4 regions of the Pantoea sp. KPR_PJ genome follow, and region 3 is predicted to be linked to each of the others. Evidence: predicted binding sites of a transcription regulator. Region 3 holds the regulator's gene; each other region holds the start of a gene.
What was found. Region 3 encodes PurR, which represses purine synthesis genes. Its sites were predicted from a motif close to CANGCAAACGTTTGCNTG; they were not measured.

Region 1 (4,379 bases), on a different contig from region 3:
CTGCTGCTGTCGATCTGTGGCGGCTGGCTGGGCATCAGGCTGCTGCACGGCAAGGCACTGTTCCGGCGTTTCGAGTCGGCCTGACGCACCGTCAGGCCGCTGTCAGAGCCTGAAAGCGAGAAGCGGGACGGGAAAGAGGGGAGTGTCGGGGAAAAAATGGCTGGTTCTGTTCAGCGAAGACGGTGCACTGGCCCTTTACGGACGCACCCCAGCAAGGGGGGTGCGTTTCCACGCGGGCGCGCAATTTCCGCCTCAGCGAAAGAGGGGATTACACCTTGTCGATGGTCCATGCAATGCCGCTGGCGTACTCAGGCGGCAGCATCGGCACAAGGGCCTTTAACGCCGTGGTCAGCCGCGCGCTGTCGCTGTCGGTCAGGTTGAGATGGCCAACTTTGCGGCCGGAGCGCACCTCTTTGTCATACCAGTGCAGATGCACCAGCGGCTGCTGTAGCCAGTCGCTGTTAAGTGCGGTTCCAATCAGGTTGACCATGACCGATGGCGCGATCACCACCGGCTGGGGGAGCGCCAGACCCAGAATCGCGCGCAGGTGCAGCTCGAACTGGCTGATGGAGGCCCCGTTCTGCGTCCAGTGCCCGCTGTTGTGTACGCGCGGAGCCAGCTCATTGATCAGCAGGCCTTCAGGCGTGACAAAACACTCCATTGCCATCACGCCCACATAGTTCAGTTCATGCATGATGGCGCTGAGCATTGCTTCGGCCTGCGCCTGCTGTGCCGCATCCGCCTGGGGGAAGGCAACGCTGGTGCGCAGAATGCCGTCCTGATGCAGGTTGTGAGTCAGCGGATAAAATACGGTACGTCCGTCCCGGCCACGTGCGCCGACCAGTGAGACTTCACCAGAAAAGTTAATGCCCTGTTCCACAATGCATTCGCCATAGCACTCGTCAGGCAGCGCAGCGGTTTCGTTCGCGCGCAGCCGCCACTGGCCGCGACCGTCATAGCCACCGGTGCGGCGCTTGACGATAGCCAGCTCGCCCAGCGCGGCGAACACCTGTGGCCACTCGCGCTTGTCGGCCAGCAGCTGCCATGGCGCAGTAGCGAGGTTTAGCTGGTCGAGCAGCTGTTTCTGCGTCAGGCGGTCGGCCAGTCGCGGGAAAATGTCACGATTGACGAACGCCGGATGTACCGCCAGCTCGCGCGTCAGCGCAGTTTCTGGCCAGCGCTCGATCTCGGCGGTAATGACGCTCTGCGCAATCGGCAGCGCGTCGGGTTCGGCATCAAGACCAACCGGATAGACGGCGATGCCCAGCGGCTCACCCGCCTGGCGCAGCATGCGACCCAGCTGACCATTGCCCAGTACGCAAACCGGCTTCATGCTTCCTCCCGCGGATCCGGGTTGTTCAGCACCTCATCGGTCTGCGCCTGACGCCATTCGCTAAGGCGCGTCGCCAGCGCCGCATCGTGGAGCGCCAGAATCTGCGCCGCCAGCAGGCCCGCGTTGGCAGCGCCCGCTTTACCGATGGCCAGGGTGCCCACCGGAATGCCGCGCGGCATCTGCACAATAGAGTAGAGGCTGTCGACACCACTCAGCGCCGCGCTCTGCACCGGCACGCCCAGTACCGGCACCAGGGTTTTTGCTGCCAGCATACCCGGCAGATGCGCTGCACCGCCTGCGCCCGCAATAATCACCTGATAGCCGTTATCCGCTGCCGTTTCGGCGAAGCTGAACAGCTTATCTGGCGTACGGTGGGCGGAGACCACTTCAACATGGAAGGGGACCTCCAGACGGGTGAGGATTTCCGCAGCGAACTGCATGGTGGACCAGTCACTTTTTGAGCCCATCACAATGGCAATGCGTGCCGGGGCGGCGTTGGATGACATGCGGTCAACTCCTGTGAATAAACAAACGAACCTGGCCGGTCAGGCCGGTAAAGAAGGGCACAGAGAATAGCATGAGAAAGCCGTAAGGAAAACGGTTGCGTCGCCGCTTTTACCGCAGGTTTTGCGGCTTTTTAAAAGTCGAATTCAATCAGGCTAATGCCGCTGGCGTCGAGCTGGATCATGGAGCCGCGCGCGTGCCATGCGCCGAGTACGGCCCGTTTAGCAGGCTGCCCCTGAAGCATAAAGGCGTGAATCGCCGGACGATGGGTATGACCGTGGATCATCAGGCTGACCTGCTGGCGCTGCATTGCTGCGGCAACCGCCTGCGCGTTGACGTCCATAATGGTCTGCGATTTGTGCTGGTTTGCCTGTTTACTGCCGTCGCGCATACGTGCGGCGATGCGCTGGCGTATAAACAAGGGCAGGGCCAGGAAGAGGCGTTGTAACCAGCGCTGATGAACCTTTGCGCGAAAGCGTTGATAGCCCGCGTCGTCGGTACAGAGCGTGTCACCGTGCAGGATCAGCACGCGATGGCCGTAACCTGTCAGCACCTGCTCTTCCGGCAGAAGCGTCATGCCGCTGACGCGACCGTAATCCTCGCCCAGCAAAAAGTCGCGGTTGCCGTGTATAAAGTAGACCGGGACCGGCAGTGCCCGCAGCGCGTCAGCCACCTGCTGATGCAGCGGACTGGGATCGTCATCGCCAATCCAGGCTTCAAACAGATCGCCCAGGATATAAAGTGCGTCACAGTGCGACGCTTCACGCGCCAGAAAACGCAGAAAACCGGCGGTAATCGCCGGTTCTTCCTGGCACAGATGTAAATCTGCGATAAACAGGGTGCGCGACATTACTCGCTGACGATCACTTTCTGGATAATGACGTCATCCTTCGGAACGTCCTGGTGCATACCGCTGCGGCCGGTTGAAACCGCTTTAATTTTCTCAACCACGTCCATGCCTTCAACGACTTCCGCAAATACGCAGTAGCCCCAGCCCTGCAGGCTTTCATCACGGAAGTTCAGGAAGTCGTTGTCAGCGACGTTGATGAAAAACTGTGCGGTTGCTGAGTGTGGAGCAGAGGTGCGCGCCATTGCCAGCGTGCCGCGGGTGTTTTTCAGGCCGTTGTTTGCTTCGTTGCGAATTTCCGCTTTGGTTGCTTTCTGCTTCATGCCCGGCTCAAAACCGCCGCCCTGGATCATAAAGCCGTTGATCACACGGTGGAAAATCGTGTTGTCATAAAAACCTTCACGGCAGTATTCGAGGAAGTTTTGCACGGTAGCAGGCGCTTTATCGTCAAAGGTTTTAATTACGATGTCGCCGTGGTTGGTCTGGAAAGTAACCATCATTCTCGTCCTGTAAAGGTTGTCGTCAGTCGTCTGGCCGCCGCAAAACGGGCTGGCCATTTTAGTCGACGCCTCTTATATCATAAATTCTGATGACGCGTCAGCACGCCCGCGGGGCCGTTGGCACGCTGTCGTCGCGCAAGCGTGAAAAATACGGCACAATAACTGAATAACCTGATAAAAGTGTTTACCGCACTCGTCTAAACGGAACTGTTCAATGCTAAAGATTTATAACACCCTGAGTCGACAAAAAGAGGAATTCAAACCTATCCATGCTGGTGAAGTCGGCATGTACGTGTGCGGTATCACGGTGTACGACCTTTGTCATATTGGCCACGGGCGTACGTTCGTGGCGTTCGACGTGGTATCACGCTATCTGCGCTATAGCGGCTATCGTCTTAACTATGTGCGTAACATCACCGACATTGATGACAAAATCATTAAGCGCGCCAACGAGAACGGCGAGAGTATTGAAACGCTGACCAACCGCATGATCGGCGAGATGCACAAAGACTTTGCCGCGCTCGGCATTCTGCCACCGGATCAGGAACCGCGTGCGACGCGCCATATCGCTGAGATTATTGCGCTGGTGGAGCGTCTGATTGCACGCGGCCACGCCTATGTCGCCGACAACGGTGATGTGATGTTTGATGTACCGAGTGATGCTGATTACGGTGCGCTGTCGCGTCAGGACCTGGAGCAGTTGCAGGCTGGTGCCCGCGTAGAAGTCGCTGAGGTGAAGCGTAATCCGATGGACTTCGTGCTGTGGAAAATGTCCAAAGCCGACGAACCAGCCTGGCCCTCGCCGTGGGGTAACGGCCGTCCAGGCTGGCATATCGAGTGCTCGGCGATGAACTGCAAACAGCTCGGTGCGCACTTTGATATTCACGGCGGCGGCTCCGATCTGATGTTCCCTCACCATGAGAACGAGATCGCCCAGTCTACCTGCGCCCACGATGGTCCCTACGTCAACTACTGGATGCACTCCGGTATGGTCATGGTCGATCGTGAAAAGATGTCAAAATCGCTCGGCAATTTTTTCACCGTGCGCGACGTGCTGCAGCACTACGACGCGGAGACGGTGCGCTATTTCCTGATGTCGGGCCACTACCGTAGCCAGCTTAACTACGGCGAAGAGAACCTGAATCAGGCACGTGCGGCGCTGGAGCGACTTTACACCGCGCTGCGCCACACCGAT
Region 2 (4,379 bases), on a different contig from region 3:
TGAACGTCATCACCAGTGACAACGCCGGGTTTAACGAAATCAAAAATTTTAGACATGATTGTGTCCTGTTTCGTGACCGACTATCCCATAAGGGACAGCGCTTTAAACGCCCTAGGGGCAAGTCTTCAGGCGACGCATCAGCGTCGCCCCCAAAGGATTACTGCTTAGCACGCTCTTCCAGCATGGCAACCGCAGGCAGTTTTTTGCCTTCTACGAACTCAAGGAACGCGCCGCCACCGGTCGAGATGTAAGAGATTTTGTCTTCGATGCCGAACAGGTCGATAGCCGCCAGGGTATCGCCGCCGCCAGCCACAGAGAACGCTTCGCTGTCAGCAATCGCGTTCGCCACGATCTCGGTGCCCTTGCGGAAGTTCGGGAACTCAAATACGCCGACCGGGCCGTTCCACAGAATGGTTTTCGCTTCTTTAAGAATCTTCGCCATGTTCTGTGCAGTTTCATCGCCGAAGTCCATAATCTCTTCGTTATCCGCCACTTCGGAAACCTTTTTCACGGTTGCCGGGGCAGTTTCAGAGAATTCCGTGCCAACGCGTGAGTCGGTTGGAACCGGAATACCGTACTGATCGCGCAGGCCTTTTGCTGCATCAACGAAGTCGGGTTCGTAGAGTGATTTACCCACCTTGTTGTCAATCGCTACGAAGGTATTTGCAATGCCGCCGCCCACAATCACGGTGTCCGCGATTTTCACCAGCGACTGCAGCACGTCAAATTTGGTTGAAACTTTGGAACCGCCAACCACAGCGACCAGCGGACGCTCCGGATTGCTCATCACTTTGCCCAGCGCATCCAGCTCAGCAGACAGCAGTGGGCCCGCGCAGGCGATCGGCGCGAATTTACCTACGCCGTGAGTAGACGCTTGTGCGCGGTGCGCCGTACCGAACGCATCCATGACAAATACGTCGCACAGTGCCGCATATTTTTTCGACAGCGCCTCGTCGTCTTTCTTCTCGCCTTTGTTAAAGCGAACGTTTTCCAGCACGACCAGCTCACCTGCGCCAACCTCAACGCCGTCGAGGTAATCTTTTGCCAGGGTAACACGGGTACCGTTCAGTTTTTCTTTCAGATAGTTAACAACAGGCAGCAGGGAGAACTCTTCGTTATATTCACCTTCGGTCGGACGACCCAGGTGAGAGGTGACCATCACTTTTGCGCCCTGTTTCAACGCCGATTCGATGGTAGGCAGAGAAGCACGAATACGTGCGTCTGACGTCACTTTCCCTTCTTTCACTGGTACGTTGAGATCGGCACGGATCAGAACGCGCTTACCAGCCAGATCCAAATCGGACATCTTAATTACAGACATGGTGAACCCTCTCGTTGATTCTCATAAGTTTTGCCAGACGCAAACCGCGCCTTACCTGAAACCGCTTGCGGCCATCGCTAACGTCGTGTCGATCATTCGGTTAGCAAAGCCCCATTCGTTGTCGCACCAGACCAGGGTCTTGATCAGGTGCTGACCGCTGACCCGCGTTTGGGTGCCGTCCACAATGGCACTGTGCGGATCGTGGTTAAAATCTACTGAGACTAACGGTAATTCCGTATAGTCAACTATACCACGAAATGCCCCCTCTGACGCTTTTCGCAGCAGGGCGTTGACCTGCGCAGCTCTTACCGGCTCCCGCACCGAGACGCTCAAATCGATGGCGGTGACGTTAATTGTTGGCACGCGCACCGCAATCGCTTCAAAGCGATCGTTAAATTTCGGAAAAATGCGGGTAATGCCAGCGGCAAGTTTGGTATCGACCGGAATGATCGACTGGCTGGCTGCGCGCGTGCGGCGCAGATCGCTGTGGTAGGCGTCAATTACCTGCTGATCGTGCATCGCTGAATGAATCGTTGTGACCGTTCCTGACTCAATACCAAAGGCGTCGTCCAGCAGCTTGATCACCGGAATAATGCAGTTTGTCGTGCAGGAGGCGTTAGAAACAATCCGGTCAGTTTGTTTAAGAGCCTGCTCGTTGACGCCAAATACCACGGTGGCGTCCAGGTCGCTGCCGCCAGGATGAGAAAACAGCACCTTCTTTGCGCCCGCCTGCAAATGGGCTTCGCCATCGGCTCGGCTGCCGTAGACGCCCGTGCAGTCGAGCACCACATCGACATTGAGCTCACGCCATGGCAGCATCCCAATATCGGCATGGTGCAGAATACGCAGAGTGTCATCGCCGACAAAGAGCAGATCGCGTTCCTGACGTACGTCAAAAGCGAAACGGCCATGGCTGGTGTCATATTTTAGCAGATGCGCCATACCCGCTGCTTCTGCCAGCTCATTGATCGCCACAATGGTTATTTCTGCCCGTCGGCCGGTTTCATAAAGCGCACGCAGCACGTTGCGTCCAATACGCCCAAATCCATTTATGGCAATGCGAACCGTCATATCACCCCGCAGTTAAATTCAGCGCAAAATCGGAGCGTAAGCCTGAGCCAGACGTTAGCGTTTGTACAGGAAATTATTGTACTTTTGCCGGGTCACGTTGGCTAAAAAAAGCCGCTACAGCGCCTACTGAAACGGTTCAGCTACAATAATGAGAACGGGTAATAATTGGAATGCGTCAGATCAAATGAGAATCCAAAAATCCGACTTCGATCACACTAAAAAGTTAAATATGAATATAAAACGACCGTCGGACGCGGCTTCGTTTAACCGCGTAACGGGAAAGTTTGCCGCTCAACCGAATAGCGGTAACCGACGCTTCCTTATGACAAACAATCTATGAATTACAACCTGCTTTGGTATCTCTGGTTTATCTGGTCTTTCGCGTTGGTAATTTATCTGCTGGGCTGGAGCCTTACGCTGACGCTTGTACGTCAGTATCGCGGGCTGCTGCTGGCGCTGGGCTTAGCGCTTATCGCCGGGGCCGCTTTCAGGGGAGTACAATTCAATAAAGGAATAACGATGTTTAAACGCAAAGAGAACAGTTTGCACTCTGGATACGGTGAAACAGCAAACGCAGCTGCTGCACGCCCACCAGAAGAGGACTTTGAGGAAAGCGTCTCTGTCGCCACGGTAGTCAAAACGACGGTGGACACCACGACCACTATTCCGGAAACCTGCACCATCACGGGGGAAATTGATGCGGAAGGCGACGTCCACATTAATGGCTGCGTGACGGGTAAAATTAATGCCCGTAAAACGGTATTTGTTCAAAAACATGGCCGCGTGGACGGTGAGATCTATGCGCAGCGCATAGAGATAAGTGGAGAGCTAAAAGGACTGGGTCGCAGCCGCGAAGTGGCTGTCAACGCCGAAGGCTTTATGGATGGCACCGTTGAGTGCGAATCTCTGGCCGTTCATCACCAGGGCCGCTTTTATGGCTCTTCCAAGCCGTGGCAGGAAGAGAAAACTGACCAGGTGAAAATACCCGGCCAGGAGTTCCAGCTGCATAAAGCGCTGTTACCGCAGTAGTCTTCAGGGGTCGCCTGCCCTTTCAGACAGGCGACCCGCATCGCTTACAGCACCGCTTTCGCCTGGGCGACAACGTTATCCACGGTAAAGCCAAACACTTCAAACAGCTTCTCAGCCGGCGCAGATTCGCCGAAAGTGGTCATGCCGACCACCGCGCCGTGCAGGCCGGTGTAGCGCTGCCAGTAGTCAGCAATACCCGCTTCGATAGCGACGCGTGCACCGATGGCTTTCGGCAGTACTGCTTCGCGATAAGCCGCATCCTGCTTGTCGAAGGCGTCGGTAGAAGGCATAGAGACGACGCGCGCCTGGATGCCTTCGCTGCTCAGCTTGTCCCAGGCCGCTACCGCCAGCTCAACTTCAGAACCGGTTGCGATCAGGATCACCTGCGGCTGGCCGTCACACTCTTTCAGAATGTAGCCACCACGCGCAATGTTGGCCAGCTGCTCCGGCGTGCGCTCCTGCTGCGCCAGGTTCTGGCGAGAGAAGATCAGCGCGCTTGGGCCATCTTTACGCTCGATAGCGTACTTCCACGCTACCGCTGACTCAACCTGATCGCACGGACGCCAGGTGCTCATGTTCGGTGTGGTACGCAGGCTGGCCAGCTGCTCGACCGGCTGGTGCGTCGGGCCATCTTCGCCGAGACCGATAGAGTCGTGGGTGTAGACCATGATCTGACGGATCTTCATCAGCGCCGCCATACGCGCCGCGTTGCGCGCATACTCAACGAACATCAGGAAGGTCGCGGTGTAAGGCAGGAAGCCGCCGTGTAGCGCAATACCGTTCGCGATGGCGGTCATACCGAACTCGCGCACGCCGTAGTGAATATAGTTACCCGCCGCGTCGACGTTGACTGGCTTAGAGCCGGACCACATGGTCAGGTTGCTCGGCGCCAGGTCGGCGGAGCCGCCCAGGTATTCTGGCAGCAGCTTGCCGAACGCTTCGATGGCGTTCTGCGAGG
Region 3 (4,379 bases):
ATAAGATTCGCCAAGACCCAGTGAGCCTTCCTGAATCACGCGCTTAAAAAAGTCTGGATGTTTAACCTGCAGATCCCAGGGGCGGCTGCCGTTGATTTCGATGTCCGCTTTTTCCAGCATCTCGTGGATAATGCGATACCAGTGGTTTTCTTCAAGGCTCATTTCTTCTATACACGATGAACTCATAGCTTCTCCATCACCTGTCCGCTTGAACCTGAGAAAAAGAATAGCCAATTTCCCAGGCGTTGTGAGAAAAGTCACGGATCGCTCCGTGCGCCTGATATCCGACGTTTTACAGAGGATTGAATCTGAAAATCTTTGTCTGGCACAGCGGGGACGCGCGCAGACACCATCCGGGCGACAGAGCTCGCCTAAGCGTGAAACTATTATCTTATTGATATATTGCAGAATTGTTAACCTGACTGAGTATATGCTCAACCAGGTCAACGTTCAACGACTTATTGTTAGGCGGCTAACTATAAAAGTTGCCTTAGTGATTATCCTGGCAGGGAGTGGTTGTGCGGACAACATCTGTTTGTGCGCTGGCGCGTCGCTGCCAGATGTAGCCAATGACTGCCAGGACAATCGTGATCACCATAACCAGCGTAGTCATCAGTAGCGGCAGTTGTAAACCTGCGGAAACGGCGAGGCTGGCGATAAAACACAGGCCAAGCTGCAGCGTATTTTGCAGCGCGGCGGCTTTACCCGTTGCGTGCGGAAAGGGTAGCAGCGCACTGGAAACCACGATGGGATAGATAGCACCGTTAGCCAGTGCCATGCCGCAGAACGGCAGCAGCAGAGCGACCAGAGGATGGCTATCCATCAGCGCCACGGCAAACAGCGTTCCGACGCTCAGGCTATAGAGCGTCAGCAGCCACGGCAGTAGCCGCGTGCCCGCAAAGTGGCTGAGCAGGGCACGGCAGCCAAATCCACCCAGTAAAAACGCGATGGTCTGTGGAATGTAGCTCAGGCCGATATCCGCTGGCGTCAGACCAGCGTCGGCAAGAATAAAGGGTGAGCCCGTCAGCCAGGCGAAGAAGCTGGCGGAGCAGGCGGCATAGATCAGCACGTTGCCCCGATAGATGCCGGAGCGCATCAGCGTGAGAAAACCGGGCTGATCGGCGGCTTCTTTCACTGTCGGGCGACGAGCAGGTAAACGCAGCGTAACCAGCATCAACACGACGCCAGTCAGCGTCAGCACCAGGAAAATGGAACGCCAGTGAAAATGGCTGATTAAATAGGCACCGAGCAGCGGTGCCAGCGCCGGCGACAGCGCAACCAGCGGCATAATCGTGGCAAAGACTTTATTGGCGCGCGCCTGGGGGTAGCGGTCAACCACCAGTGCCTGCCAGCTGACTGCTGCTGAGCAAACGCCTGTTGCCTGAATAAAGCGCAGCACCAGCATCAGCGCCACATTCTCCACCCAGAGCATGCCGGCGCAGCCAAGCGCAAACAGCCCCAGGCCCATCAGCAGCACGGGTTTACGGCCAATACGGTCGGAAAGCGGTCCCCAGAACAGCTGGCCGAGAGCAAATCCCGCGAGAAACAGACTCATACTGGCGCTGATGACGCCTGGCGAAGTGGCAAAGCTCACCTGCATTGCGCCGAAGGCGGGCAGGTACATATCCGTTGCCAGGAAACCCAGCATGCTGAGCAGGGCAAGGTAAGGCATGAATCCTTTTGAAGACAGCATGGTTCGACTCATTCTCATTATTAGTCAGGCAGATTAAACGCGGCAAAGTGTAAAAGGGTGCACCTCAGGCTGTGAAACGGTAAAATTTGCAGAGTGCTGTGAAAAAATTTGAAAGGAAAGTCGATGTGGTCTGAATATGCCCTTGAGGTAGTTGATGCCGTAGCACGTACCGGCAGCTTTAGCGCCGCGGCGCAGGAGCTGCACCGTGTGCCGTCTGCCGTCAGCTATACGGTGCGGCAGCTGGAAACCTGGCTGGCAGTGGCGCTGTTTGAACGTCAGCATCGCGAGGTCACCCTGACCGCGGCCGGCGAACATTTTGTTCGTGAAGGACGGGACGTTATCAAAAAAATGCTCGCTACCCGCAGGCAGTGTCAACAGCTGGCAAACGGCTGGCGCGGACAGCTCAGCATTGCAGTTGACCGGATTGTGAAACTGCCGCGCAGCCGTCAACTGGTGACCGATTTCTATCGACACTTCCCCGATATGGAGTTGCATATCAGCTATGAGGTCTTTAACGGCGTCTGGGACGCGCTGGCCGACGGGCGGGTAGACGTCGCTATTGGCGCAACCCAGGCCATACCGGTTGGCGGTCGCTTTGCCTTTCGCGATATGGGGGCGCTGAACTGGCGCTGCGTGGTTGCGCGTCACCATCCGCTGACACAGCAGTCCCGGCTGGATGATGATGTGCTGCGCGCCTGGCCATCGCTGGTGCTGGAGGATACCTCACGCGCGCTGCCGCGCCGTATGACCTGGACGCTGGATAACCAGCGGCGCCTGGTAGTGCCTGACTGGCAGGCGGGGCTGGTTTGCGTGCTGGATGGGCTATGCGTAGCGATGATGCCGGGGCACCTTGCACGTCCTCTGCTGGACAGGGGTGAACTGGCAGAGCTCACGCTGCCGGTCACTTTTCCCGATAGCCATTGCTGCGTGAGCTGGTCAGAAGAGCGGGCATCACCCGCGCTCAGCTGGCTACTGAGCTATCTGGGCGATGCGCAAACGCTAAATCAGGAGTGGTTAAGCGAAGATTAACGGCGATAGTCGCGGAACGGACCGTCAGCTACAGAGCGACGTTCAATCAGCGCCGGATGCACTTCGATGGTCTGTGACTCTTCACGTTTACTGGTAATACGGTCCAGCAACATCTCCAGCGCCTTCTCACCGAGCTGGGCTTTGGGCTGGTGTACCGTGGTCAGGGCGGGCGTGAAGTAGCGTGCGTTACGTACGTTGTCATAACCGATCACCGAAATGTCCTGCGGCACGCGCAGCCCCATCTCATCGGCCGCGCAGATCGCACCCATCGCCATAATATCGCCTCCGCAGAATATTGCTGTCGGACGCTGTTTCTGCTGCAGGATCTGCTGCATCGCCTGGTAGCCCGATTCAGGCTCAAAGTCGCCCTGCACGATCCATTCAGAACGCACGGCGATGCCAGCCTCCTCCAGTGCTTTGAGAAAACCGGCGTGGCGACCGCCGCCGGTATTGCGCTCCAGCTGGCCGGGGATAGCGCCGATATCGCGATGGCCGCGCTCGATCAAATAGCGACCTGCCAGATAGCCACCCTGGAAAGCATTATCCAGTACGGTATCGGTAAAATCACCGCGCGATTCGCCCCAGTCCATCACGACCATGGGGATGTTGCGGTTCTCTTCCAGCATTTTTAGCAGGTCTTCCGGATATTCAGAGCACATCACCAGCAGGCCATCAACACGTTTTTGCGCCATCATCGACAGGTAGGCGCGCTGCTTTTGTAAATCGTTATGCGCATTGCCGAGGATAAGGGTATAGCCACGTTCAAAGCAGTGGTGCTCAACCGCTTCAATGATCTCAGCAAAATAGGGCGCCTCGCTTGAGGTTGCCAGCAGACCCAGCGTTTTGGTGTGGTTGACTTTCAGGCTGCGCGCTACGGCGCTGGGCGAATAGTGCAGTTCCTGAATTGCCTGCCAGACGGCATTGCGCGTCTCTTCCGCAACAAAACGCGTTTTGTTAATTACGTGAGAAACGGTCGTCGTTGAGACACCGGCGCGCTTTGCGACATCTTTGATTGTTGCCATTAAAAAGAAACTCCAGAACCTGTCAGTAAGCTACTGATAAGCATAATGTTAAACGTTTGCGTCCGCTAAGGTTATTTTCTGTTAATTTGCTGCATTTCTTGACGGAAAAGTCATTACCTGGCAGGAAAAAAACAGGGGCTGTTGCGTGCGGACTAAACTGCGGTTGCGCCAGTTGCGCAACAAAGGCGGGGATTCTAGCAAGGCTTGCGAGATAACACGAGATTTTTACCGCCAGCTATGGGAAAATTGCGCAAGACCATAATAACTGTGTGGGTAAGGAGGGGGGAAATGAGTACCGATTTAAAACTGGCATTGATGACCACTGGTGCGGCGCTGCTGATGATTGTGACGTTCAGCCTCACCGCCATCCTGCATTAAAGTGGCACAAAAAAAACCGGGATATCCCGGTTTTTTTATCTCAGCGTATGGTCTTTGGCGTCATCATGCGGCGTGCGCCGATATAATGGCGCTGCCAGTAATCCTCTGAAAGCGCGCTGATTTGAATATCTTTTCCAGTGCGCGGCGACTGAATAAATTTACCGTTGCCGAGATAGACGCCTACATGATCGGCGGTGCCGCGTCCGTTAATGCGGAAAAAGACCAGATCGCCTTTCTCCAGCGATTCGCGCTTGATC
Region 4 (4,379 bases), on a different contig from region 3:
CAGATCCAGCAGCTCACCAGCCGCTAATTCACGCTCAATTTGCAGATGCGGGATCATGCAGCAGGTGGATCCCTGTCGCGCCAGCTGCACAAAGGCTTCTGACGAGTTAACGATATGGCAAGGCACACTGCCCGGCGAAAGGTCGAAATTCTGCTGCAGGAAAGCCTGATGCATATCGTCAAGATGGTCGAAGGCGACCGCTGGCGCTTTCAGTAGCGCCGAACGCGTGACGCCGTTAGGGAAATAGCGCGCTGCGAACTCAGGCGAAGCGACAAAGAGATAGTCGAGTGCGCCAAGCTGATCCACCAGGCAGCTCGGCAGCGGCTGCGGCTGAATACTGACTGCACCTACCACTTCGCCACGGCGTAAACGCTCCTGAGTACGGGTTTCATCCTCAACCTGCAAATTGAGGCGTACTGGCGAATCTGCCAGCACATCTTTCAACGCAGGCAGCAGCCAGGTCGCCAGACTGTCGGCGTTAACCGCCAGCGACAGTAACAGGGGCGTCGTACCGCCATTTTCGTCGCTCAGCCACTCCTCTTCCAGCAGCTCAACCTGATGCAGCAACGCCAGCAGTTTCTGCCCCTGTTCGGTGGGGCGCGGCGGTACGGTACGCACCAGCAGCGGCTGGCCAAAGAGGTTTTCCAGCTGCTTTATGCGCTGGGATACAGCTGACTGGGTAATACATAACTTCTGTGCGGCGCGCTCAAAACCGCGTTCGCGAATCACTGCGTCCAGCGCCTGAAGCGTTCGATAATCGGGGCGTTTCATTGTTGTTTTCTCTCCTTCAGGATGGGCGTTACTATGCCACAAAAATTACATCCGACGCGTTTCGCACCGATTTTTCCGCAGAGCGCGCCGCAGAAACGCAGCAGCACCGGCCGTTTTTGCGGGCTGGCTTCCAAAGCGATAATTCCAGCCGAAACAGCCGCGCACATTCGGCAAGCGTTGCTTTATACTACGCCCACTTCGTTGTCGCACAGGTTTTAAACATACCATGACCCAGGATGAACTGAAAAAAGCCGTAGGCTGGGCTGCACTGAAATATGTGCAGCCGGGCACCGTTGTCGGCGTCGGCACCGGTTCCACCGCCGCGCACTTTATTGATGCGCTTGCCACCATGAAACATCAGATTGAAGGTGCGGTCTCCAGCTCGGAAGCCTCAACGTTAAAGCTAAAAGAGCTGGGCATTCCGGTTTTCGATCTTAATGAGATCGACGATCTGGCGATCTATGTTGATGGCGCGGATGAGATCAACCCGCAGATGCAGATGATCAAAGGCGGCGGTGCAGCCCTGACGCGCGAGAAAATCGTGGCGGCGGTTGCGGACAAGTTTATCTGTATCGCTGACGCATCTAAGGAAGTCGATGTGCTGGGAGGTTTCCCGCTGCCGGTTGAAGTTATCCCGATGGCGCGCGCTTACGTTGCCCGTGAACTGGTAAAGCTGGGCGGTCTGCCAGAGTACCGTCAGCACGTCGTCACCGATAACGGCAATATCATTCTCGATGTGCACAACCTGCGTATTCTCGATCCGGTTGCGATGGAGAAAACCATCAATGCGCTGCCAGGTGTTGTCACCGTGGGGCTTTTTGCTACGCGCGGTGCGGATATCGCCCTGATTGGCACGCCAGACGGCGTAAAAACCATCGAAAAATGATCTGTCCGGCGCGTCTGGCGCGCCGGTTATTTCCTGGCAGAAAACATCTTTTCTGACTACGGCTAAATTCGGTGACTTATGTCACATAACCGTTATCTGCAGCAAGTTCATCCTTTGTTCGTCCCTCAGCTCCCGATTTTCTGTGGCAATGTGCTGGGCTCAGGCTGCCCCGTGCTGCCAGCACCGCAAACGGTTGTCTTGCCGCAGGCGTAATTTTTGATATTTTGACAGAAGGCACGCTTATGGCGGCCATTGTTGAAATCACAATAGGGTCGGGGAAATGGCAAAGGTATCACTGGATAAAGACAAGATTAAGTTCCTGCTGGTGGAGGGCGTACATCAGAGTGCGCTTGAGAACCTGCGTGCGGCGGGTTATACCAATATCGAATTCCACAAAGGTGCGCTGGATGCCGACGCGCTGAAATCCTCCATTCGCGATGCGCACTTTATCGGCATCCGCTCCCGCACCCAACTGACCGAAGAGATCTTTGCCGCAGCCGAGAAACTGGTTGCCGTAGGCTGCTTCTGCATCGGCACCAATCAGGTTGACCTTAACGCGGCGGCCACGCGCGGCATTCCGGTCTTTAACGCCCCGTTCTCCAATACCCGTTCGGTTGCTGAGCTGGTCATCGGTGAGATGTTGCTGATGCTGCGCGGCATTCCTGAGGCGAACGCCAAAGCGCATCGCGGTATCTGGAACAAAAATGCCGTCGGCTCTTTTGAGGCACGCGGTAAAAAGCTGGGCATCGTGGGCTACGGCCATATCGGTATGCAGCTTGGCGTACTGGCTGAAAGCCTGGGTATGCACGTCTATTTCTATGACATCGAAAACAAGCTGCCGCTGGGCAACGCCACGCAGGTGCGTCATCTTGCCGATCTGCTCAATATGAGTGACGTCGTGAGCCTGCACGTGCCGGAAACCCCGTCCACTCAGGATATGATTGGTGCTCAGGAACTGGCGCAGATGAAGAAGGGCGCGCTGCTGATCAACGCCTCACGCGGCACCGTCGTTGAGATCCCGGCGCTGTGCGATGCGCTGGCGAGTAAACACCTGTCGGGTGCCGCAATCGACGTTTTCCCGGTGGAACCGGCGACCAATACCGATCCGTTCAATTCGCCGCTGTGTGAGTTTGATAACGTGATTTTGACGCCGCACATCGGTGGCTCTACCCAGGAAGCCCAGGAGAACATTGGTATTGAGGTGGCGGGCAAGCTGGCAAAATATTCTGACAACGGCTCCACGCTGTCGGCAGTCAACTTCCCGGAAGTGTCGCTACCGATGCATGGTGCCAGCGCCAGCCGCTTGCTGCACATTCATGAAAACCGTCCGGGCATTCTGACGGCGATTAACCAGATCTTCGCTGAGCAGGGTATCAACATTGCTGCACAGTTCCTGCAAACCTCACCGCTGATGGGCTACGTGGTTATCGATATTGATGCGCCGCAGGATCTGGCAGATAAAGCACTGCAGCTGATGAAAGCGATCCCGGGCACCATCCGCGCCCGTCTGCTCTACTAACTGAGCCCGAGATAATGATGTGCCGCCTGCTGCATCCGCGCAGGCGGTCACACTGTTCCGCACCTTAGCTTTTTCCGCTACTCCCACTGCCACAGGCGGGACGGTGTCAGCACCGCAGGTAAAGGCACATCCCATTCAGCCGCGGGCAGACGATCCACCTGCTGACAGTCGTGCGCCAGGCCAACCGGTAAAAAACCGTGCTGCCGCCAGTTCTGCAGGGTGCGGTCATAAAAGCCGCCGCCCATACCCAGTCGTTGTCCGGTTGCATCAAACGCCACCAGCGGCACCATCATCACATCCAGTCTGTCCAGCGTAATCATCTGGCGAATATCGAGCGGTGGTTCAGGGATACGTAGCTTGTTGAGCGCCAGTGGCGTGTCAGGTGTAAAGCGCAGGAAAAGGAGATGTCCTGAAGCGAAAGGGTGCAGCACGGGCAGATAGAGCTGCTTTTTCTGCTGCCAGAGCCTGGCAATCAGCGGGCGCGTGTTGAGTTCGCCATCCACTGAGAGAAACAGCGCAACATGCTCGGCGCTGGCAAGGGGAGCAAAATTAACCGCGTGTTCCGCCAGACGATCGGCGGCCTGTTCCTGCTGTTCCGACGTCAGGGCGCGGCGCAGATGGCGCACGTGCTGGCGAACAGAGTGTCGATCGAGAGGGGAGGGCTGGGACATAAGAACCCCGCAGACAAGTTGCTGTTTGAGCAACTATATCATTCAGTGCGGGGAAGAACAGATAGAAAAGGTAGAGAGATCTCCGAGATGCCGCCGCAGGCTGTAACCCTTGAACCCTTGGTTCAAGGTGAATGTGCCGTCGCAACCATCAGGCTTCTCGGACGGACCGAGCATGCTCACAGGTTACAGAGCGCCACACTCTGTTGGTATGAAATATCGGCTCAGGGGACTGGCCCGCTTGCAAACATCTCAGAGAAAATGGACTTCACCGTTACTGTATCACAGCAACCATAAAGTATTATTCGAACTTCGCACCTGGTCGGTCAGTTATGCGACCTTGCTCAACAAGAGCCTGTTCTATGGTCTGCTGCAGCATACGGATGCGTTGTTCCATATTAGCAGCATAATCGCGCGTTTTCACTTTCTCTTGTGCCAGCTCATGGCAGATGTTTAACGCGGCGATGAACACCAGTTGCTCGGTATTTGTGACTCTAGTGCGAACTTTTAAATCTTGCAACCGCTGATTGAGATC

Region 1: purE (5-(carboxyamino)imidazole ribonucleotide mutase) is a predicted target of PurR. The motif match lies at 1,924-1,941, and genes of this name have one in related genera.
Region 2: epd (erythrose-4-phosphate dehydrogenase) is a predicted target of PurR. The motif match lies at 2,437-2,454, and genes of this name have one in related genera.
Region 4: serA (phosphoglycerate dehydrogenase) is a predicted target of PurR. The motif match lies at 1,840-1,857, and genes of this name have one in related genera.

Annotation. Positions count from the first base shown of each region.
Region 1 covers NZ_JABMIK010000003.1:268,991-273,369, forward strand. The annotation lists gene ybbP (putative ABC transporter permease subunit YbbP) at 1-84, shown strand, start outside; gene purK (5-(carboxyamino)imidazole ribonucleotide synthase) at 269-1,333, opposite strand; gene purE (5-(carboxyamino)imidazole ribonucleotide mutase) at 1,330-1,839, opposite strand; gene lpxH (UDP-2,3-diacylglucosamine diphosphatase) at 1,971-2,687, opposite strand; gene ppiB (peptidylprolyl isomerase B) at 2,687-3,181, opposite strand; gene cysS (cysteine--tRNA ligase) at 3,399-4,379, shown strand, end outside.
Region 2 covers NZ_JABMIK010000006.1:89,319-93,697, forward strand. The annotation lists gene fbaA (class II fructose-bisphosphate aldolase) at 1-56, opposite strand, end outside; gene pgk (phosphoglycerate kinase) at 158-1,321, opposite strand; gene epd (erythrose-4-phosphate dehydrogenase) at 1,373-2,392, opposite strand; gene HP564_RS14005 (polymer-forming cytoskeletal protein) at 2,729-3,421, shown strand; gene tkt (transketolase) at 3,466-4,379, opposite strand, start outside.
Region 3 covers NZ_JABMIK010000001.1:938,281-942,659, forward strand. The annotation lists gene cfa (cyclopropane fatty acyl phospholipid synthase) at 1-186, opposite strand, end outside; gene punC (purine nucleoside transporter PunC) at 491-1,693, opposite strand; gene punR (DNA-binding transcriptional activator PunR) at 1,817-2,722, shown strand; gene purR (HTH-type transcriptional repressor PurR) at 2,719-3,744, opposite strand; gene HP564_RS04500 (YnhF family membrane protein) at 4,033-4,122, shown strand; gene HP564_RS04505 (C40 family peptidase) at 4,163-4,379, opposite strand, start outside.
Region 4 covers NZ_JABMIK010000006.1:81,029-85,407, reverse strand. The annotation lists gene HP564_RS13970 (LysR family transcriptional regulator ArgP) at 1-771, opposite strand, end outside; gene rpiA (ribose-5-phosphate isomerase RpiA) at 998-1,657, shown strand; gene serA (phosphoglycerate dehydrogenase) at 1,938-3,176, shown strand; gene HP564_RS13955 (5-formyltetrahydrofolate cyclo-ligase) at 3,254-3,847, opposite strand; RNA gene ssrS (6S RNA) at 3,923-4,106, opposite strand; gene zapA (cell division protein ZapA) at 4,146-4,379, opposite strand, start outside.